DNA from 4 places in the Cupriavidus sp. FW305-3-2-15-C-LB2 genome. Region 1 is predicted to be linked to each of the others. Evidence: predicted binding sites of a transcription regulator. Region 1 holds the regulator's gene; each other region holds the start of a gene.

Region 1 (5,368 bases):
AAGCGCCACGTTTCTCACCTACCCGGCCACCCAGAACTCCCCGTGCACGGCGCGCGCTATTACTTCGCGCTGGTTGCTGGGCTGCTCATTCTGGGCGGGCTGTACCTCGCCGTCGCAGTGTAGCGAGCTCGATGCATTGCAGTCAAAGCGCAGGAACAAGCGGTCCCACGCCTGTCGTGGATGTCCCGGTTGCCTCTGCAGTTTGGGGCGATGCTCAGCGGGAGCGAAAAATGCAAGCGATATTCGCCAGAGGCTACACGCAACGGCCCGTGATAGTCGTGGCCCGAGAATACGCGGTTGACGGTATTCAAGTTGACGTGGGAGATCTAGTGACCGTTCGCGTCCTTGATCAGGATGTCGAGTTTGGCATCCGCCTATCCGGTCCCGGGGACGGCGTGGACAGCTGGCGGGGCACGATTTTTCATATTGCGCGCGGTGAAGAGGCGCTTACGTATGCAGAAGGGCTTGAGCTTGACGACATCGTGGATGTCTCGCGCGCGGAGATGGCCGAGATCATTAAGCACAACGACGATTCCCGATCTGTTTCGGCTCGCTCGATCCCGGATGGCGGCGTGGTGTAAGCCATGACGCCGGCGGTCTCCGGCACGCTTTAGATCACTGCTTCTTTCCGCCAGATCTCGGCCACAGTGGTCATCCCCTCCTTGCTCCGCCATGCAAAAATCATGCAAAAAAGCCGCGTACAAGGCGGGCTACGGAAAGTTTGCGCCGGTGGTGGTCGGGTATGTCTCGGGGGTTGCTGCAGGCAAGGGGCGCCGTTTGCGGGCCAAAAATTGAGGTGGCGCATGGGGCTCGCACGGGTTACAATTTTTCCCACGGCACCCGTAGAAGCCGCATGAATGCTTGTGAAAAATTGAGCGTTCATGGGGAAAAAAACGAGGCCGAAAGCGTTGATTCCAAAGGGGAAAATGGCGATTGATGCCGGGATTGAGATTCCTGTCGTCGTGGGTTCGAGTCCCATCAGCCACCCCAAAGCATTTCCCAGAACGGCGCCTCGCGAGGGCGCCGTTCTGCATTTCCCAGGGGCGGTATGTCTGTTCGAGCGGCAGCGGTTGGCGTAGCGATGGCAGCCATGGTGGCAGGGTGTGCCACCGGCACTTCTGAAAAGGACATTCGCGCGCGTGCGCCGATGCGCTTGTTCACGCCCGCCAAGATGGGTGAGGTTGCGAAATGCCTGCGCAACAATCTGGGCGATGACGCCGCGGTCGTCAACTATCCGGCGAAGAGCCAGACCGAGATCCGCATCGGCCAGACCACGTCTGGCGGTGAATACCAATACGCCTATCTGATTTCGCTGACGGCGAAGCCGGATGGTACGGCGCTGGAGCTGCGCAAGAGCGATACGTGGTTCCCGCAGCTGACGCCGACGGAGCTGGAAGCCGAAGCCAAGGCGTGTGCGCCGCGTAGCTGAGGGCGGCGCCCGCAGCTGCTCGGAGACAGCCGGCAGATTTCAGGCGGCCAGCTTTTCGGCGGTTTCGAGTTCAAGCATGCGGCAGATCGCCGCCATGCTGCCGACCATGGTGCGGCGCTGCGTACCCTGGTAGACGCGTACGCCCTTGCTCTGGCGGAACGGCACGGGCTTGACCGGGCGACGGGCGGCGACTTGGTGGATTTGCGGCATGGTGGCACCTCTTTTAGGCAAAGCGGGGTCAACACCCGGCAAGCCGGGCGGCGTCTGCAAAGCAATGGAAGCGGGTGGGCCCGCGCAGGCGGTTGGCCTGCGGTGCCCGGCTAGAAGCCGGAAGATCGGATCAGCCCGACGGCGATGCCTTCCAGCGAGAACTCCTCGCCAGGCTCCACGATGATGTTGGTGAAGTCCGGGTTTTCTGCGATCAGTTCGATATGGCCACCGCGCCGCTGCAGGCGCTTGACGGTCACGTCATCACCCAGGCGCGCCACCACGATCTTGCCGTTGGCGGCTTCGCTGGCGCGGCGCACGGCCAGCAGGTCGCCGTCGAGGATGCCGGCATCGCGCATGCTCAGGCCGCGCACTCGCAGCAGGTAATCGGGGCGTTCGTCGAAGACCGAGGCGTCGACCTGGTACTGGCGGTCGATATGCTCGGCGGCGAGTATCGGGCTGCCGGCAGCAACGCGGCCCACCAGCGGCAGCGTCAACTGCATCACGCCGGCCATCGGCAACGAAAACTGGTCGGGCATTTCCGAATCGCTGCGTGCCACCTTCAGGCGGATGCCGCGTGAAGCGCCCGGGGTCAGTTCGATCACGCCCTTGCGTGCCAGCGCCCTCAGGTGTTCTTCCGCGGCATTGGGCGAGGAGAAGCCAAACTCTGCGGCGATTTCGGCGCGCGTGGGCGGAAAGCCGGTGCGGCGGATCGTGTTGCGGATCAGATCGAAAATCTGCTGCTGCCGGGGTGTCAGGGTCGCCATGGGATCGCCGTTCCGTGCGGGGTCGCGGGGTTTCGGGTAAGAGGATCGGTCGATCCTTTATCCTGCATCCGTCTGACCGGGCACTGTATGTTTAAACAGTATGCTGTGATTTTATACAGTATCGGCCTGAGCGCAAGCAGAATTTTTGGGGCGTGTCTCATGGACGGAATGCGGATCACCGGCGAGAGCCGCGGCGAGGCGGGGCGCGCCCGTTACAATCGCCATTCCTGCCTTTCCACTTTCTTTGCGCGCTCCATGACCCAATTGCCTCGCATCGTCGTACTGGCCACCGGCGGCACCATTGCTGGCGCGGCCGGAAACTCTGCCAGCAGCGCACGCTACCAGGCGGCGACCGTGCCGGTGTCGTCGTTGCTGGCAGCGGTGCCCGCGCTGCAGTCGGCGGCTCGCATCGAGGCCGAGCAGGTGGCCCAGGTCGACAGCAAGGACATGACCTTCACGCTCTGGCAAACGCTGGCGGCGCGGGTTGAGCACTGGTCCGCGCAGCCCGACGTGGCTGGCATCGTGATCACCCACGGCACCGATACGCTGGAAGAAACTGCGATGGCGCTGCACCTGACGCAATCGTGTCCGGTGCCCGTGGTGATGACAGCGGCAATGCGGCCGTCGACGTCGCTGTCGGCCGATGGGCCGCTGAACCTGCTGGATGCGGTGCGCGTGGCCGCTCATCCCGATGCGCGCGGCAAGGGTGTGCTGGTGGTGCTGAACCAGCAGATCCACGCTGCGCGGGATGTGGCCAAGGCCCACACATCGGCGGTGGATGCCTTTGTCTCGGCCTGCGGGCCGCTGGGTTTCGTGCAGGACGACTACGTGCGCTTCGCCCGCGCGCCACGCGCGGCCTGGGTGATCGGGCCGATGCCGGCGGCGTGGCCGATGGTGGAGATCGTGGCGAGCTACGCGCAGCCGGGCAGGGTGGCAGTGGATGCGCTGGTCCGCGCGGGTGTAGCCGGGCTGGTGGTGGCTGCCGCCGGCAATGGCTCGGTGCATGAGGTGCTGGCCGGGGCGCTGGCCGATGCCGCTGCCGCGGGGGTGGCCGTGGTGCGCAGTTCCCGCACCGGGGCCGGCCATGTGGCGATTCCGCGCCAGCTCAGCCCGACGGATGGAGCTTTTGTTTCCGCAACGGACCTCAATCCCTATAAGGCGCGCGTGCTGCTGGCCCTGGCGCTGGCAGCCGACTCAGGCCTGGCGCGGGATCCGGCAAGGCTGCAGGCCGTGTTTGCCAACGCCTGATTTGCCTGTGTACTGATTTGCCTGTGTAATCAGCGGCTTGCGCACTTGCCGCCATGCGCGCTATAATGTAAGGCTATTCAACCTTGCCACACCGGACTCGTGACGCCCGGGTGGCTAATCCAAAAGGAGCGTCAATGCGTCATTACGAAATCGTCTTCATCGTCCATCCGGACCAGAGCGAACAAGTGCCGGCCATGATCGAGCGCTACAAGCAGCTCGTGACCTCGCAGAACGGCAACGTTCACCGCGTGGAAGACTGGGGCCGTCGCCAGATGGCTTACATGATCCAGAAGCTGGCCAAGGCTCACTACGTTTGCCTGAACATCGAATGCGGCAAGGAAACGCTGGCTGAACTGGAACACGCGTTCAAGTTCAACGACGCCGTCCTGCGCCACCTGATCGTGCAGACCAAGAAGGCCGAGACCGCACCTTCGCCGATGATGAAGGAAGTGCAGCGCGAAGAAGCCCGCAAGGCCGCGCAAACGACCACCGAAGGCCAGGCCGCCTGAGTGCGGACTGCGGTGCGCGCCATGGCTGACAGCGTCGGCCACGGCAGCATGGATTGCAACCAGCAAGAGGTCCCGCGTTGAACCAGCTTCGGCTTGCCGCCACCCTGGCGGAACGCGATGCCCTGCGCTATACCCCGGCCGGGGTCCCCGTCGTGAACTGCATCCTGCAGTACAGCGGCGAGGCCGTCGAGGCGCAAACGCCGCGGCAGGTCGAGTTTGCAATCTCAGCGATGGGGGTCGGACAGGTTGGCCAGCGTCTGGAGCGCTTACCGCTCGGCACGCTGCTCGACTGCGAAGGATTCCTGGCCCGCAGGCACCGCAACAGCAAGGCTCTCGTCTTTCACATCACTGGATGTAAAGCATTCGAAAAGGATTGAATCATGGCATTCGTCAAACGTGACAACAAGAACAAGAAGCGCTTCCAGCAACAGAACCCGCTGTTCAAGCGCAAGCGCTTCTGCCGCTTCACCGTGGCTGGCGTGGAACAGATCGACTACAAGGATCTGGACACCCTGAAGGACTTCATCGGCGACAACGGCAAGATCACGCCCGCCCGCCTGACCGGTACCAAGGCTCACTATCAGCGTCAGCTGGATACGGCCATCAAGCGTGCGCGTTTCCTCGCGCTGATGCCGTACACCGACCTGCACAAGAACTGATCAGGCCATAGGTCCGTTAAGGAGAGAATACGATGCAAATTATTCTGCTGGAAAAAGTCATCAACCTGGGCAACCTGGGTGACATCGTCAAGGTGAAGGACGGTTACGCCCGTAACTTCCTGATCCCGGGCAAGAAGGCCCGCCGTGCTACGCAAACCGCGATCGCCGAATTCGAAGTCAAGCGCGCCGAGCTGGAAAAGGCCGCTGCCGAGAAGCTGGCCGCCGCGCAAGCCGAAGGCGAGAAGCTGAGCGGCCTGAGCGTCCAGATCAGCCAGAAGTCGGGTGTGGACGGCCGCCTGTTCGGTTCCGTGACCAATGCCGACATCGCTGAAGCCCTGGCTGGCCAAGGCTTCAAGCTGGAAAAGGCCCAGGTTCGCATGCCGAACGGTCCGCTGAAGATGGTGGGCGACCACCCGGTCAGCGTTGCGCTGCACACGGACGTCGTGGTCGACGTGACCGTGTCGGTCGTGGGTGAGAGCGTCTAAGGACGTGCCGCCTTGCCGGCGCGCTGCGCCGGCTGAAGCACCGCAAGCAAAAAAGGCAGGAGCC
Region 2 (5,368 bases), on a different contig from region 1:
GCTGCGTGGTTCAGGCTGCGGGCGGTTCGTCGCCGATGGCGAACGAGGACAGGTGCTCGATCGCCCTGACCAGTCCGGAATGATCCCAGCCCGCGCCGCCCAGCCCGCTGCAGACATTGAACAGCTGCTGGCACGACGCCGTGTTGGGCAGGCCCACGCCGAGCTGGCGCGCGGTGGACAGCGCCAGCTCCAGGTCCTTCTGGTGCAGCGCGATGCGGAAGCCCGGGTCGAAGGTGCGCTTGATCATGCGTTCGCCATGCACTTCCAGGATGCGCGAGCTGGCAAAGCCGCCCATCAGCGCCTCGCGCACGCGCGCGGGATCGGCGCCGGCGCGGGCGGCCAGCACCAGCGCTTCGCTGACCGCCTCGATGGTCAGCGCCACGATCACCTGGTTGGCCACCTTGGCCACCTGGCCGTCGCCGGCCTCGCCCACGCGCGTGATGTTCTTGCCCATCAGCTGCAGGATCGGCAGCACGCGGTCAAATACTTCCTGCTTGCCGCCGGCCATGATCGACAGCGTGCCCGCCTTGGCCCCGACCTCGCCGCCGGAGACCGGCGCATCGATATAGTCGACGCCGAGCGCTTCGATGCAGCGCGCGAACTCGCGCGTGGCGATCGGCGAGATCGAGCTCATGTCGATCACGGTAATGCCGCCTGCCGTGTCGGCAAGGCCGTCAGCGACCCCCTTCTCGCCAAACAGCACCCGCTCCACGTCGGGCGTGTCAGGCAGCATCAGGATGATGGTTTCCGACTGCTTCGCCACCTCCTCGGCGCTGGCGCAGGCTTTCACGCCGGCATCCTGAAGGTCCTGCGGCACGCCGCTGCGCGTATGGGCGAACACGGTATGCCCGCCGTCGACAAGGTGCTGCACCATGGGCTTGCCCATCACGCCAAGTCCGATAAAGCCGATCTTGCTCATGTCAGTGTCCGGTAGTGGTCAGGCGCCAGGCCGGCCGTGCGTCGCGCACGACGCCGGGTTCATCTCTGATGATAGTCAGTCGCACGCCAGCGCAGACAGCGGCCCCGGCGCAGGCTGCGCGCCGGCGCGCGCGGCCGCCACCCGCGCCGCGGCGTCGTCCAGCTGCGCCAGCGTGCCGGCGTCGACCGGCATATGAGTGGCGCGGGCGGCGCGCCAGGCCCGTTCGGGCTCGCCCGGCAGGCGGATGCCATCCTGCCCCGGCTGCAGCCGCGAGGCCTTCATCCAGTCGGCGAACGCCGCCACCTCATGCCCGAATGACGTGCTGTTGCCCAGGCGCGCGGGATCGAACACGATCGCCAGCATGTTGTTCCAGACCGCGTGCTCATGCCGCAGCGTTTCGGGGCGGATGGTGTGGCCGCCGGTGACCGCGGCACCCAGCAACTCGCACATCACGGCCAGCACATGGCCCTTGTGTTCGCCAAAGGGCCGCAGCGCGCCTTGCGGCGCGCCGTCGGCGGGGTACATCACGGCAGGATCGGCGCTGGGCTCGCCATGCGCGTCCAGCAGGCAGCCGGGCGCCACCGGCACGCCCTTGTTGTGGGCCACACGCACCTTGCCCAGCGCAATCGCGCTGGTGGCGAAGTCCAGCACCAGCGGCGGCTCGCCCGCCACCGGCACGCCGATGGTGAACGGGTTGGTGCCGTAGCGCGCATCGTAGCCGCCGTGCGGCGCCACGATGGGCTTGGACAGCACGTTGACGAAATGGATCGAGATCATGCCGGCGGCGGTGGCCTGCTCGGCCCAGTGGCCCACGCGCCCCAGGTGGTGCGACTGCCGCAGGCCCATCACGCAGACGCCATGCTCGCGCGCGCGGCCGATGGCCATGTTCATGGCCTGCGCCGTCACCGCCTGGCCCATGCCGCGGTTGCCGTCCAGGCTCAGCATGCTGCCGGCATCGTGCAGCACGCTGACCTGCTGGTTCAGCTGCAGCTCGTCGGCCTGCCAGGCCAGCACATAGCGCGGGATCATGCCGACGCCGTGCGAGTCATGCCCGCTCAGGTTGGCGCCGACCAGGTGGTCGGCCGTCAGGCGCGCCTCTTGCGCGCTGCTGCCCGCGGCAAGCCAGAGATCGGCCACCCACTGGTGCAGGGCGGCGGTAGGGATGCGGTGCTCGCTCATATCGGCCTTGGCTAGGGATGAAAAAAGCCCCGTGCCGTGTGACGGCAACGGGGCTTCATGATACGGCCGGCGCGAGCTTGGTGGCGCCGGCATGGCCGGTGATCGGCTACTGCTTACTGGCGCAGCGCAGCCTCGGCAGGTGACTGGCCAAGGATTTCGCGGATACGGGCCAGGTAGGTATCGCCCACCGCGCGGTGCATGCGCGCCGCCTCGGCCGCGAACTGGCGCCGGCTGGGCGGGCGGATGCCCAGGCTGCGGCAGATCGTTGACAGATAAGGCTTGCGCTGGCCGCCCAGGCGCAGCGCCGCGGTCTGCAGCGCGGCATCGCCGATGCGACCGCGCAGCCAGGCAAGCACCTGGCGGTCATAGTCGTTTTGCACACGGATCAGGTGTTCCATGGACGGGACTCCTACTGTTCATCCATACAGGTACTGTAAATATATACAGTATTCAGAGGGATGCAAGGAGTTTGTCCAGGAACACTTCGGGCGAAAGGCCAAGTTGGCTACAAGCCACCCAGGGCGTTCACGGTGAACGCCAGAATCCCCATGTTGAAAAGGAACGCGGCCACGCAGTGGCCCAGGACCACCCTGCGCATGTGTGCGCCGGCGATGGTCACGTCAGAAGTCTGGAAAGTCATGCCCAGCGTGAAGCTGAAATAGAGGAAGTCCCAATAGCTGGGGTGCTGCACGCCCGGCACCTGCAGTCCGCCCTGGTCGCCGGTGGCGGTCTGGAGGTAGTAGAGATGCGCATAGTGCAGCGTGAAAACGGTGTTGGCAAAAAGCCAGGAAAGGATAAGCGTGGCGACGATCAGCGCGATGTCGGCCCAGTGCGGTGTCTCGGGGCGCGCGATCAGCGTGCCGATTGCGACCAGGATCACCATCGAGAGCAGCACGGTGATCGTGAGCAGCGCTGTGCGGTTGGCATCGTTGTGTTCCGCCGTGCGCCGCATGGCCGCAGCATCGGCGCGCAACAGCGGCAGCGCGGCGCCAAGGAAGACAAGGGCCGCGAGATCGAAGCCGATCAGCAGGGCGATGCGTGGCTCTGCGCCGAGCGCACCCGCGGCAAAGGTCGCAACGATCAATATGGCGCCGCACAGCAGAAAGCGTGCGGGTGCGATGCGCTTGCCGATAGCGAAGCGGGCGGGTCTGTTCATGGGGTATTCATCCGGATGGCCCTTCGTCAGGAAAGGAGGCTGGCCATGCGTGAATAATATCCGTGCCGTCGCGCAGTTTGTTACGCTGCATGCGCCTTTCATTTGGCGGCCTCGAGGTCGATAATGGCCCTGTGCCATGACCGGCAAGGAGAGACGCCATGACCAAAAGCTCTTCCTCCACGGATAAGCCCGATCTCACCCAGGGCGTGCCGCTGGCTGACCTTGCTGACGGCGGCACGGTCACAGGCCAGGTTGGCGGCAAACCGGTCTTGCTTGTGCGTCGGGCTGATGAACTGTTTGCCATCGGTGCGACCTGTACCCACTATGGCGGGCCACTGGCGGACGGCCTGCTGGTCGGCGATACGATCCGATGTCCGTGGCATCACGCCTGCTTCAGTCTTCGCACCGGCGAGGTCCTCGGGCCGCCCGCCCAGGACGATCTGAAATGCTGGCGCGTGGAACAGCAAGACGGGAAGGCCTTCGTCCGCGAAGCGCTGCCGGCGGTGCGGCCACCGAGGCTTGCCTCGGCCCGGCTCCCTGAATCCGTGGTGATCATCGGCGGCGGCGCCGCCGGGACTGCCGCGGTCGAAACCCTGCGGCGCGAAGGCTATAGCGGCCCCGTCACGCTGCTGAGTGCCGATCGCTCATTGCCGTACGATCGGCCGAATCTGTCGAAAGACTACCTCGCCGGGACAGCAAACGCGGACTGGCTGCCAATGCGGCCACCGACGTTCTACGCGGATCACGACATCGACGTGCGCTCCGACAGCCGTGTCGTCAAGCTCAGCCCCGAGCAAAAATCCGTCACGCTCTCGGACGGCAGCAACGTGAGCTACGGCGCGCTTCTGCTTGCCGTCGGTGCCGTGCCGATACGGCTGGACGTTCCTGGCGCAACCTTGCCGCACGTGAGCGTGCTCCGCACGCTGGCCGACTGCGACGCCCTGATCGCGCGTCTCGGCACGGCACGCCGATGCGTCGTGGTGGGCGCAAGCTTTATCGGGATGGAAGTCGCGGCAGCGCTGCGAACGCGAGGACTGGAAGTGCATGTTGTCGCGCCCGAAGCGCATCCGATGGAGCGGGTCCTGGGCGCGACGCTCGGCGACATGATCAAGGCGCTTCACGAATCGCACGGGGTAACGTTCCATCTCGGGGCCACGGTGGCAGAGATTCAGCCGGATCGGGTGAGATTGTCGACCGGCGCGGAGCTGGCCGCCGACCTGGTCGTGACCGGGATCGGCGTTCGCCCCGACGTGGCCTTGGCGCAGGACGCCGGCCTCGCACTGGACAAGGGCGTGGCGGTCGATGAATTCCTCCAGACCAGCGAACCTGACATCTATGCCGCGGGCGATATTGCGCGCTGGCCCGACCCGGGAACGGGCCAGCGTATCCGCGTCGAACACTGGGTGGTCGCCGAGCGCCAGGGCGTGGTGGCAGCGCGAAATATCCTGGGACAGCGGCAACGCTTTGCGGCCGTGCCATTCTTCTGGACCCAGCACTATGATGTGGCCATCAACTACGTAGGCCACGCGGAGCAATGGGATCGTTTCGATGTCGACGGCGATCCCGCCGCGCATGACTGTACGGTGACCTATTGGGGCAAGGATAAAAGGCTTGCGGTCGCCACGGTCGGGCGCGACCTGGCGAACCTTCGCGCGGAGGTGGCGTTCGAGCAGGAGACGACAGGACACTAGGCAGGGGCGAGTGCGCGGTCCGCAAGCCCTTCAAGCAGGTCGGCCGACGGGACAAAGAACAGGCTGCCGGTGACCGCCTTGCTGAAGTCAAGCAGCCGGTCGTAATTGCCGGGCGGCAATCCGACGAACATGTTCTCGAGCATCTTCTCGATCGGCGCGGGCGAACGGGCGTAGCCGATGAAGTAGGTGCCGAACTCGCCCGCGCCAGGGCGGCCGAACGGCATGTTGTCACGCAGGATCTTCACTTCCTGCCCGTTCTCGACCAGCGTAGTCAGCGAACTGTGCGATGACGATGGCTTGACCTCTTCGTCCAGTTCGATGTCGGACAGTTTCTTGCGCCCGATGATCAGTTCCTGTGTCTCCACGGGAAGGGCGTTCCACGCGGTCATATTGTGCAGATACTTCTGCACGATGACGTAGCTG
Region 3 (5,368 bases), on a different contig from region 1:
GGTTTGCAATGTGGACCGACTCCGTCAGGTAGCGGTGCGGGTAAATGTTGGCGAGTCGCAAGCGGGAGCGCAGGTGCTGCTCGGCGTTAGGCAGGAGGTCATACCCACATTCGGGAACCGGGCGATGCACACGGATGGCAGTCAGCACGTCATGCATCGGCTTGCGCGAGCGTACGTGCATGGTGACGTTGCCAGTGGCGACGATGCGCAGGTGATGTCGCGCCGCGGCCGCTTCGACCGTGCCGCGGTGGATATCGTCCATCGGCTTGTAGAGCAGGCTCAATCCCATCCACGCCCTGCCAGCAAAAGTCGCGCTCACCCATGCCGATTGCGCCTCCAGCTTCTCGGCCGCCACGCCATAGTCCGGCGTGAACACGATCAAGCAATCTGGCAGCCCCTTCAGATGCTCGGACGGCGCTTCGGGCGCGGCCAAGTCGCGTGGGGTCAGCACATAGGAACCCTTGGCGGCGCGCATGCGCGCGAGCGTGATCAGTTCGCACAAGTTGCCATAACCTTCGCGGTTACGGGCAAGCGCAAGGAATGAGAGCGCGGGAGAGCCGTCGGCGTTCTGCAGCCGGAACCAGGCGCCAATTACAAGGCGAAGGCCGGCATTCCTGGCCTCTGTGTGGGCACGAACGATGCCCGCTAGCGAGCACTCGTCCGTGATGGCGAGCGCGTGGTAGCCCAACTGAGCGGCGCGCTCAGCGAGCTCTTCCGGCCGTGAGGCGCCGGCGAGGAAGGAGAAGTTGGAGCGGCAGTGCAGTTCCGCGTAGGCGGGCAGACCTGCCTTGGCGTTGATGTCCATGGTTTTCAGCCGAAGAGGCCATGCAGATACCACCGAGCCTCATCGCCTTCTCGGCTGCCCATGCGTTCCTGAAAGATCCAGTAGCAGGTGTGGTCCTTCGCCTCCGCAACGAAATAGTCGCGTGTCACCAGCTGGCCGCCCCACCAGCCCGACTCGATGCGCTCAGGCGGTGAGACGATACGCAGTGGCGATCCGTAGAAGGGACGGTGGTCGCGTTCAATCAGCGGCACCGGCTTGCCGAGCAGCCAAACAGGACGTGGCAGGCCTGCGGGCAACGTTGCGCTGGGCGGCTTGTCAGTGGCAGACTGCCAGCTGTTGGCGACTTCCGGGCGGTAGTCTGCACGCAAGCACGGTTGGCGGACATTGTCAGCGCCGAGGCGTGCCACCAGCAACTCAAGCAGGCGTGCATGGTCCGCCGGCGTGCCGCCCGGTTCTGGAAACAATGAATCGCTGGGGGGTGCCACCGGCTCGGTCTCGATGGCAGACACCGCGACGGCAATCATCGGCGCCTCGACAGTCAGCCGCGTCAGACGCTCTTTGAGCAGGCGAACCAAATGCTCTTCATGCCAGTTGGGCTCGGCCAGCGCAATCTCAATCTTCGTTGGTGCGATGGCAGCGGGGCCGCGCTCGTGGCGCAGTTCGACCGCAAACCGCTTGATGGCCAGGTGCCGGGCGGTTAGCCAGCCGACCATCTGTACCAGCAAGCCGCGAGTGTAGGCAAGGGCGGACTCAGCGTTGTCCATCCTATCCGGAAGATCCACCGCGGCGTCAAACGATGGGGGAGCTTCGACCCATTCGAAGACTTCAGGTGCTTCCCCATGGGCGCGATCCAACGCCTCAAGGATGGCGGCGCCGCATCGGCGCTGCAGGCCTGCGCGCGGCAGCCGGCGCAGGTCTCCTAGCGTCCGACAGCCGAGTCCGTCCAGCCACTCATCAAACGGCCGCGCCGCCGGCAGGATCGCAACGGGGATGCCGACCAGCGCTCGCACCAATGTGGGCATACTTAATGCCGTTCCGCCACCAGAGCGCGCAAGTAGCCAAGCGCCTTCGGCGGTTGGTGCGCATCCCGCGACAGGACTGAACCCCATTGCCCTGACGGCCGCCAGCATCCGTTGCCGCAGCTTGCGGACGCCGCCGAATAGTCGCAGCGTGGTGCTGATGTCGACAAGCACCGCCGCCTCCTCGGACGCAGCGACATTGGGCGAGAACTGCAGCATCGCCATCATGACACGCTCGAGCGCCGCCAGTTCTGCGCAACCATCGCGGTCAAAGAGAATGGTCTGCGGTGCGATCGTCTGTACGCCACCGCGGCGCATTGCCGGCTTCACGCCGGCCGCAATGGCCAGCGGCGACGCCATATGCACGCGCTCCCTGTCCAGGACAGCAACCGCTAGCTCAGTGGACCAGTTCGGTCGGAATACTTCGAGGGGCAGGGACGACAGGCGCAGGCAGATCCACAGGCGCAGCATGGCGATACAACAGAATGGGGGAGGGCTGCAGCGCTATGTGGAGCGGCGATTCCTGCTGCGGGCCTCGACGCTTAACGAACTGCACACGAATTCCGTCCGATGCGGGCTCCAATGTCAGGCGCAGCGGCGCCGGCGAGGCATCGCGTGCACAGGCCGTCGGACGAACCACGAAGAAAAGGACATCGGAGGCTTGGGCGGCAAGATGCAGACGCCGAAGCGCATCGTTACGCAGGTGCGACTGCCAAAAGACGAGCGCTCCGCAGGTCCCGGCGCGCAAGATCTGCTCCGCGGCCCACAGGGCGTCAGCGGTGTGCCGGGTTTCGATCCAGAGAGTCTGCGCGGACGGGACGCCCCAGTTGGCGAGCGCCAACGCTTGAGGCGCGTGCGGCGGTGCCAGAAGCGCGACAGGGCGGTTCGAGCGCGCGACGAGAGCAGGGCGTAGCAAGCGCAACTCGCCGATACCCGGCTGGCGCTGCAGCAACTCCGTCAGGCAACCGATCGGCCAGCCGCCGCCCGGAAGCTCCTTGTCGAGCGACGGATACCCGGTTGGAACGGTGCGTGCGTTGCCCCGAGCAAGCTGCGAGGCAAGCCAAAGTGACGGATGAATGGATTCTGGGGCGACGGTTAGCATGGCGAGCTCCTGCCCCCAGTGTACTGTATATTTATACAGTATTCACCTGCATTATCCGTCACATGAGCGGTTCCATCGCGCGATCGCTGCCACCAGCGGCCAACCAGCCCTGTTGCGAAAATCGCATCAGGGCTCGTATAATTTGGGTGTTGCAGGCAAGCGCGGAGCTTGTAGAGGTCGTCGAAAGACGGCAGCCCGTTTTGGGTGGGATCCTCGAATCCGGGGCCTGCAACCGTCTTTTCTCAGTCGTCGCGCACCGCGGCGATCACACGCCGACGCTCCCCATCTTCTGCGTCGCCGCACCAAAACTTCAAGCCGTAGCCGTCCACCTGTCCATTGCGCCGATACAGGTTGCGTGCGAGCATGCGCAGGTATCGGTCTTCCGTCTCCCCATACTGATTTCTGTGGACTGCGTAGAACGCGCTCGTCGCCACGGCGTCGGCGACCTGCAGGCCTGCCAACTGGTCGTGATTCACTGCGCGCACGCCATCAAGGTCGAGGCTGTCCCAATGGATGCGGCAGTCTTCCCGGCCCTGCAGTCGCACAAGGTAATGATGGAGGTCGGCATAGGACATCGCCGATCGGTTCGAGAAAATCAGTTCGGCCTTACCATCACCCTCACCAGGGCGCGCGGTATCCCTGCACAGCCAGCTCACGCGTTCCAGCAAAAGGCGGATCGTGTAGCGGTATAAGGAAAACGCCTCCTGCTGAAAAACCTCCGGGTCGGCGATTGAGGGCTTGTGGACCAGCACATGCACGTGCCGCAGTGGCGCCTCCCCAATCATGCGCGCCAGAGGCACCCGGTGCTCATGCCGCAGGTTGCGAAAATGCAGGGGCGATTTAGCAGGCTTCCTCAGTAGCTCCCTAGCGTTCTTGACGAGTTGCACCATTGCTAGGTCGTTCACAGTGCGAACTACCGTGGCGGACTGGACGAACCACCTCGAACTACCTTGCTCGTTGGGAAGGAACACAAATCCTTCGTCGCCCGACTCGTCGATATAGACGCGAAAGCTGGAGGTCATGCGTGATGCGTTGGTTATATGAGGGTGCCATTATGAGGCACACCAAAGGGCCGGGCTTCAAAATGATCTCGCTATGGACGCTACTTGGCCGGACGGACGTGCCCTATCCGTTGTCGGAAATGGCGGCAGGCGTCTGTAGTGGGCGCCCCGTCACGCCGATCACGATCTGCAACGCGCTGCTGGCGATCAGGGCGAACCGACACTTGTCGATGTCGAAGTCCTTGGTGTCCACGCTGAACAAGGGGTCGGCCATCGGCCTTGTGTGGGCTCATAAATCTGGAAGAATGCGTGGCAGGAGTTTTACTGGCTTGCCCTTCTGGGACTTCTCGAGGGGCGACCAATCTTCTGTTCCTGGGCTGCCACTTCTTATGGCAGAAACGTTCCCCTTCGGACCAGAAAGTCTTTGCAACGGTAGTTGAACGATTGAGCAGTTCCTCCAGCCGCAGCCCTTCCACCACGGTGGTATGGTCTTCGCTGCAGCAGCTCATGGCACAACCTCGCACGGCCTTGCCCTCGATGCAGCCACTCCTCCAGGCGAGTGCCTGGTCGGAGGTCGCGGCGACCGGCGTCGAAGTCGGCGCGCCAGGCTCGTGCGTTTAGAGTGACAGCCAGCGGCTAGAGGCCTTTTGTCGCGGCCTCACGATGAACTTGCGGCCGGCGCTGTCACAATCGCTAACTAATTTGATAGCTTACTTCACGACCTCGAAGCTACGAGCCTCTCTCTGATATAAATGCTAATAATTTCAGTAAGTTAGAAGAAGCGCTTCTATTTGCTGGTCATTTGATAGCGCGTACCGCAGGCCTCCATTTATGGAAAGAAGCCAGGAAGAGGTCCACGCTGCGCTGTTATGTGCGTGCTGTGCCCGGTCGCACTGAATGATTTAACATAAATCTTTTTATGCGAACTACTGGTGTAGCGGCAAAGTTGTAATGTCCGGTTCGGGGGTGCGGATGAATTCTTGGACTACTTGGAGGTAGTTCATGTATTCGTACGAGGATCGCATCAGGGCGGTCAAGCTGTATTTAAAGTATGGAGGAAAGACGGCAACGGTCGTTCGTGAGCTGGGCTATCCGTCGGGTAAGAACCTGAAGCGGTGGGTCAACCTTTACCAGGCACTGGGGGACCTGCCCGAGCACCGCCGTCCAAGGCATCGATACACGCTGGAGCAAAAAAGCGTGGCGGTGGATCACTACTTCGGTCATGGCTGCTCTCTAGTTGGTACCCGCAGAGCCCTCGGGTATCCCAGCACCGAAATGCTGGCCCGCTGGATTGAGGAGCTGCGCCCTGGCTCGCGTCGCATGGTCACGAGCACAAACACCAGTGCGCCGTTTGCGTCCGAGCAGAGACGTCAGGCAGTCACTGACCTTTGCGCCCGCCGGGGCTCAGCGGAGGAAGTAGCGAAAAAGGTTGGAGTAAGCCGACCGATGCTGTACAAGTGGA
Region 4 (5,368 bases), on a different contig from region 1:
CAAGCATCCTGTGAAGGAGATCGCGGCGCGCTTTGACGCTATTGCTCGACACGCTGTCGCGATTGATGAGTTCACTCCAGACTGAAGGACAGTTCTCATAGATCTCATCTGCGAGCTCTGAGGCGATAGGTGATAGCCGCGAACCTGCGTCCACAGGAGCTTCCGCCCCATTGAACCATTGAGCGCTTGTTATTGCCGCCTGGAGCTGCTCTTCCAGATTTGCTTTAACCGCGGCTAGGCGCGCATGAACTTCCCGGCGAGCCACTGCATCGCCCCCGAGCTCATGTCGAGCTGTGACGCTCTCCAATGCCTGGAGTTCCGAGCTGAGCTCTGCGATTCGAGCGTGGTTCTTCGGAATGCCAATGAGTACCGGCCAAGGCTGGCTGCGCGAGCATTCTTGCGCTCGCTTCAATGCGGTCTTATAGGTCATTCCCCGGTCAGGCAAGGCGAGGGCGAACACGCCGAACTCTCCCTTCGACGGGGCATAGTTTTCGGCGAGGCGTTCGGCTTCGTCAAATCGATGCAGGGATAGGTTCATCCACCGCATCGTGCCGGTCTCATGATAATGCCGCTTCGCCACCACGGGATGCAGGCCCACGACCTGAGCGAGGTGATGGTAGTCGACACCTGTCGACGAGGCCAATGTCTGGGCGATCGCTGAATCGATGTCGAAATCGCTGCCTTCAAACACTGACCAAGCGCCGATGTGCTTCTTGAACAGGGCGACGCGCATGAGCGAGAGTTGTTCAAGACCGCTCTCAATTTCTTTGGCGGGGCGCCTAAAGAAAATCGCACTGAGGACAGCGAGGTCCGCTGCAAGGCCCGACCCGTTGCGGAAAAGGTCGATGACGGCGATGTTCTTAATCAATTGAACCAAGAACGGATCGCCCGTTTTAGCCTCGGTGCGCTCAATGGCCTCAACTGCCTGCGACCAACGATGCCCGTCTGGCGATGCTAGGATCGATGGCTCAAGATTGGCACGTAGGTAGTCCCAATAATTGTCCGGCCGGTACCAGGTAGCTTCGAACACCTCTGTGGAGCGCAAATAGGCTTGGAACCCGTTGGGTTCCACGGAGGACAGGAATCCGAACGTGCTTCGTTCGTTCTGGCCAAATTGCCGTTTAGAAATAGGGCCCAGCAGAGCGGCCATGGATGGGTGTAGAGGCCAGCACTGTGCCAGGGATTTTGCGAATTCATTTCCAACGGCTGGCCGTCGCAACCGGATTGAATCCGCAATGATTTGCGATGCTTCGAGGGGCCAGTCAGGGGGACTTCTATCAGCCTCGATTGCGCGGCCGATTAGTTCTACGATTTCATCGCTAGCAGCAACGAAAGGCAAGTCCACATAGCGACCTTGGACCTTCGACCAATCGTCACGAGTGTCAATTCCAAGTCGCGCAGCGTACTGCGCGAAGGACTGATGGAGGATGCCGACAATAACAAGCCGGCCGTTAACGCGAGCGGCTGCTTCGGCTAGTTCTTGGAAAAAATATACGTCGTCACCGTTGCCGAGAGCGGATGCTTCCAAAAACTTGCCCATCTCATCCAGGATGACCAAAACCCCGTCAATTGAGCGATCTTCAGCAGTTTGGCAAAGCTCATTGATCAGCGCGGCGGGTGAAATCTTTCGGTGATCGGTACCCTTCCCCTTGGCCTTTCGCAAAGCAGCATTGATTTCCGATACAACGCTTCCCCGCTTGCCCACTACAGGTACGGTGAGCCAACCCTTCCGAGCTGGGAATGCTCGGTCAAACTCCGACATCGTCTCGAGTCCAAGAGCCAAGCGGGCTTCTGCGCGCAATGACTTGTCGAAATGCAGCGCGCTTGCTAATGCCACTGCAAGGGACGACTTGCCGCCGCCGAACGGGCCGGTCCAAGTGAAGGAGCGTTGATTCGTTTCTGCCAGCTGCGTTGCCATGCCACCTAGGACGGATGTGGCGGTGGCGTTCCGGATGTAACCAGTGAGCGCATCCTTGCGGCCTAAGTCAGCGTCAACACGAATTGAGCGCTGGTAATGGCGCGAAATTCGGACGATGTCAGAAAGCAATTGGCCTTTGTTATTCATATGCTTTTTGAATCAATTCCATGCGCAAATTGTCGCTTTTCCCAGTCCGTTTGTGGACTTGCCGAAGACCTGCGGTGTCGGTCCATGCTAAGTATCCGTGGGTTAGGTCCGCCAGAGCCATTAGTCGCTCTGCCACTGAGTCCTCGTCGAGCTTGAACACTCGCCCAGGCGCACCTTCTCCGTAGGCGACGGCCTCAAATGCTAGGGAGCTCAGCCCCGGGGCTGATCGCTCCCAGTAGTCGAGCAGTGAGTAGGCGAAGAGGCCATCATGTAGAGTGACCTTAGGTCCTCGACGAAAGGCGTATTGGCCTTTGTGGACCTCCTGCAACACGCCTAATTCCCCGAGTAAGGGTTCTGCAAAATCCTCTGGCGTACCGCCGGCCGACCGTGGCGCATAGCTTCTTAGACATGTCTCCAAGTCACGCGAAAGGGTGGATGCTGACAATCGACGCTGGGGGGCGAGTTTGCGAGCATATGTCTCCAACATTGGTTCAAGCTCTTGTCGAGTGAACGTCGGTGCTGTCACATGGTTAAAGAGCCAACGCCATGTCGTAGAACGCTTGCCCTCGCCGGCCAAACGCCAATGAGCGAGCCAAGCGGTACTTGGATTTTCCGCGTAGGGGTCTAGTCCGTCATCCCGCAGGATTGCAGTGGCAATCGGCGAGACCATATAAGTGTCGGGATCCGATTGAGAGTCGCTAAATATGTCGCAGGCCATTGCCCAATGGCGAATAGATGCAACCATATTTTTTCCCACACCAAACGCAGCGATAGCATCTTCGTCAGTGAACACAGACTTAAGCGCGCGCTCACCGCGCGTAGCTTCGTCAAATGCTTTTTTGAGCCACATCTGCCGAAGTGGAAAAGTCTCGTGACCCGAGAAGTGGACCGAAGTCCCCGTTTGCTGAGATGTCTTCATTTCGCCATTTTAGCGACTATGCCGAACTGGCGATAGTCGCCAGTTCGAGCCCATAGTGATGATAGCTTTGAGTCACATAAATCATGTCGCGGCCCGGACCGACGACGTACTGTATAAATATACAGGTGTCATCTCCTGCCGTCGAGTGGCTCGATGAGAGGGTGGTGCGCTGCCATAGCCGCACGGCTTTGATTGGCTTGGCACAGGCGCGCCATGTGCGCGTGGACGCCAGCGGGAAGCTACTGGACTATGTATCTATAGCGATATGTATGGAGGTCGTTATGCAACCAGCCACAACAAAAGACGAGGTCACGGCTGCGGAGCAAGCTCAGATGGCCGAGAGCCCGGCCAAATCCTCCCGCTGCCTTGGCTCGCCGCCTTGTAAAACGGCTGGCCCCGGGCCGTTTTGGGAATTGACCTAGCGGATCCATCTCCGCATATGGGGGCTTGCTCCAAGTGAAGGAGCGCCCATTCCATGGCATTTGCACAGAGGACGCCAGGGCGGCGTTGTCCGATAGATGCGTTATGTCATCCTGATTCGCCTTCAAGCCTTCAAGCCTTCAAGCCTTCAAGCCTACAAGCCCACAGCGTCAGCGCGGTAGCGTTGCGAGAGTTGCCGTTCTTGGTCCCCATCACGCTTCAGGTTCTTTGGCAGCGATAGCAGCAATCAGCTCATGATTCTTCTCATCGCCACCAACGCCGTGATGGATATGACGATGGCAGGCCGGACATATGGCTGCAACATAGCGCGGATGATCAAGTCCCCCATCTGACACGCGGGTGGTGTGATGTGGTTCAAGATAGGCTGAGCCGTCTTTTCGCTTGAACGGGGCTGGTTGCCGGCATGACTCGCAAATCCCTTCAGCCCGCAGTAGTACGTAGTCCTTTACTCGCTTGCTGCGCCGATAGAGCTTTCGTAATGCCGCCTTGCCCATTTCGTTGCCGGAATCGTGAATGGCCTCAATAGCGCGTCTGCGGGCCTCTTCTAAGTTAGTAGGCGCCGGATCATCCGTCGCGTCGTCTTCGGGCAGCGCAATACTCTCCTCATTCAATAGCGCGACCGGGACAAGCTGGAATACGATAATGTCTCTCCGCGTCCCTTCCCTGTCTGGGCCACGGCGAATTGTATGGCCGCCGTAAGCATGCTCGCCTAGATATGCCTGTCCCTTGCCTTTCCCGAGCGCCTTGAAGAGGTGCAGCGCCTGCCCGTTGGCGGCGTGCTCACGGATGGCAAGGTTGCCGCGTTTGAACTCCATATCGCCGACTTGCCCTTCTCCTGTGTACGAAAACATGCCGAGTTCGTCGCGGCCATCAAAGTAACCATACTGCTCGCCGCTCTCGCCGGTGAAGATGAAGATGGCTGGTACTTTGCTGGACGGAGCTATGCCGCTTTGGCGGCTGCCGCCAAAACGATCGTGAATTTCCGTTTGCCGATGGTAGACGCGCCCTAGTGCGAACCTTGGAGGTTCGAACCTGCCGAAGGGTGGGCTTCCGTTAGGGAGCCGGACAATGCTGAAGCCCAGGTTTTCAAGGTAAGCGTTTGTTTGCTCGCCGCCGCTAAAGCGTGAAACGGGCACGCTTGTCGCCATCGATAGAATTTGCTTAGGCGGATACAGCTTTCCTTGATCGGAGATCGCGTAAAGCTGCGACTTCTTGGTTTCCCAATCTTCCCATTTCTGGGTACCACGCAGCACCCGATCGAACTCGTCCAATGCCGACCTGATGGTCGCTTGCGTGACATGTGGAATGCGCAATTTTTCCCCCCAGACTGCGACCTCTACCGATGACTGCAATCAGAAATTTCTGATATTTTTGGTCATTATGTAGCGCCCGACGCCTGCAAGCAATGGCTTAGAGGGCTTCTCGAATTGGGGGAGTCAGGGGCATGTCTGCTGGGCGACTGAACGGCCCAGCGGTTCTTCAGTGTGCTTGGCTGGTAGTGGGGTTCGTGGACGATCTCTATGCCGCAGGTTAGGAAAATACCGGTGCGGACACCGTTTCGCTTACCGGGTACGGGTGACGCCGGCGAGTCGTGACATCAAATCCAGCCTATCCCATTCTCCTCGTTGGGAATCCTGCAGTTGGGTTCGATCTGGCACAGCATGTGCAGGCATGTACTCGGGCTTTGCCAATTGCGGCCGGAAGGGAGCTTTGAGAATTGCCGCATTGGTCCGGAAGCTCTGTCGGCGGAAACTGGTCGCGTCACCAAGACGATGGTCGACCAGGTTTGACAGCCTGACACTTGTACACCGGACGAGGAGCGAAGCAGTATCCTCTCGTCTTTCGCCTATGTACGCCCCTATGGGCGGGCCGTGGCGGGGGAGCCTTCGCGCTCGCCGGTTCGTACATGCCGGTCTGTCAACCCTGCCTCGTGCTCGCCCACC

Evidence for each region. The regulator LexA, encoded in region 1, represses DNA repair genes until DNA is damaged. The targets are predictions, from matches to a motif close to ACTGTATNNNNATACAGT.
Region 2: AC3WRR_RS20530 (CppA family protein) is a predicted target of LexA. The motif match lies at 2,529-2,546, and genes of this name have one in related genera.
Region 3: imuA (translesion DNA synthesis-associated protein ImuA) is a predicted target of LexA. The motif match lies at 2,928-2,945, and genes of this name have one in related genera.
Region 4: AC3WRR_RS25485 (DUF4007 family protein) is a predicted target of LexA. The motif match lies at 3,093-3,110, and genes of this name have one in related genera.

The regions. Positions count from the first base shown of each region.
Region 1 is NZ_JBYSZW010000064.1:20,983-26,350, reverse strand. Features, by position in the region: gene AC3WRR_RS31620 (hypothetical protein) at 231-581, shown strand; gene AC3WRR_RS31615 (hypothetical protein) at 1,082-1,429, shown strand; gene AC3WRR_RS31610 (hypothetical protein) at 1,469-1,639, opposite strand; gene lexA (transcriptional repressor LexA) at 1,750-2,403, opposite strand; gene AC3WRR_RS31600 (asparaginase) at 2,659-3,651, shown strand; gene rpsF (30S ribosomal protein S6) at 3,786-4,160, shown strand; gene priB (primosomal replication protein N) at 4,238-4,537, shown strand; gene rpsR (30S ribosomal protein S18) at 4,541-4,819, shown strand; gene rplI (50S ribosomal protein L9) at 4,852-5,304, shown strand.
Region 2 is NZ_JBYSZW010000029.1:15,463-20,830, reverse strand. Features, by position in the region: gene AC3WRR_RS20540 (2-hydroxy-3-oxopropionate reductase) at 11-919, opposite strand; gene AC3WRR_RS20535 (malate/lactate/ureidoglycolate dehydrogenase) at 995-2,098, opposite strand; gene AC3WRR_RS20530 (CppA family protein) at 2,212-2,496, opposite strand; gene AC3WRR_RS20525 (DUF1345 domain-containing protein) at 2,604-3,392, opposite strand; gene AC3WRR_RS20520 (FAD-dependent oxidoreductase) at 3,413-4,945, shown strand; gene AC3WRR_RS20515 (Dyp-type peroxidase) at 4,942-5,368, opposite strand, start outside.
Region 3 is NZ_JBYSZW010000014.1:71,789-77,156, reverse strand. Features, by position in the region: gene AC3WRR_RS13055 (error-prone DNA polymerase) at 1-805, opposite strand, end outside; gene AC3WRR_RS13050 (Y-family DNA polymerase) at 811-2,274, opposite strand; gene imuA (translesion DNA synthesis-associated protein ImuA) at 2,201-2,905, opposite strand; gene AC3WRR_RS13040 (DUF3800 domain-containing protein) at 3,148-3,927, opposite strand; gene AC3WRR_RS13035 (hypothetical protein) at 4,031-4,180, opposite strand; gene AC3WRR_RS13030 (IS3 family transposase) at 4,909-5,368, shown strand, end outside.
Region 4 is NZ_JBYSZW010000041.1:68,740-74,107, forward strand. Features, by position in the region: gene AC3WRR_RS25480 (ATP-binding protein) at 1-2,065, opposite strand, end outside; gene AC3WRR_RS25485 (DUF4007 family protein) at 2,058-2,984, opposite strand; gene AC3WRR_RS25490 (HNH endonuclease) at 3,617-4,696, opposite strand.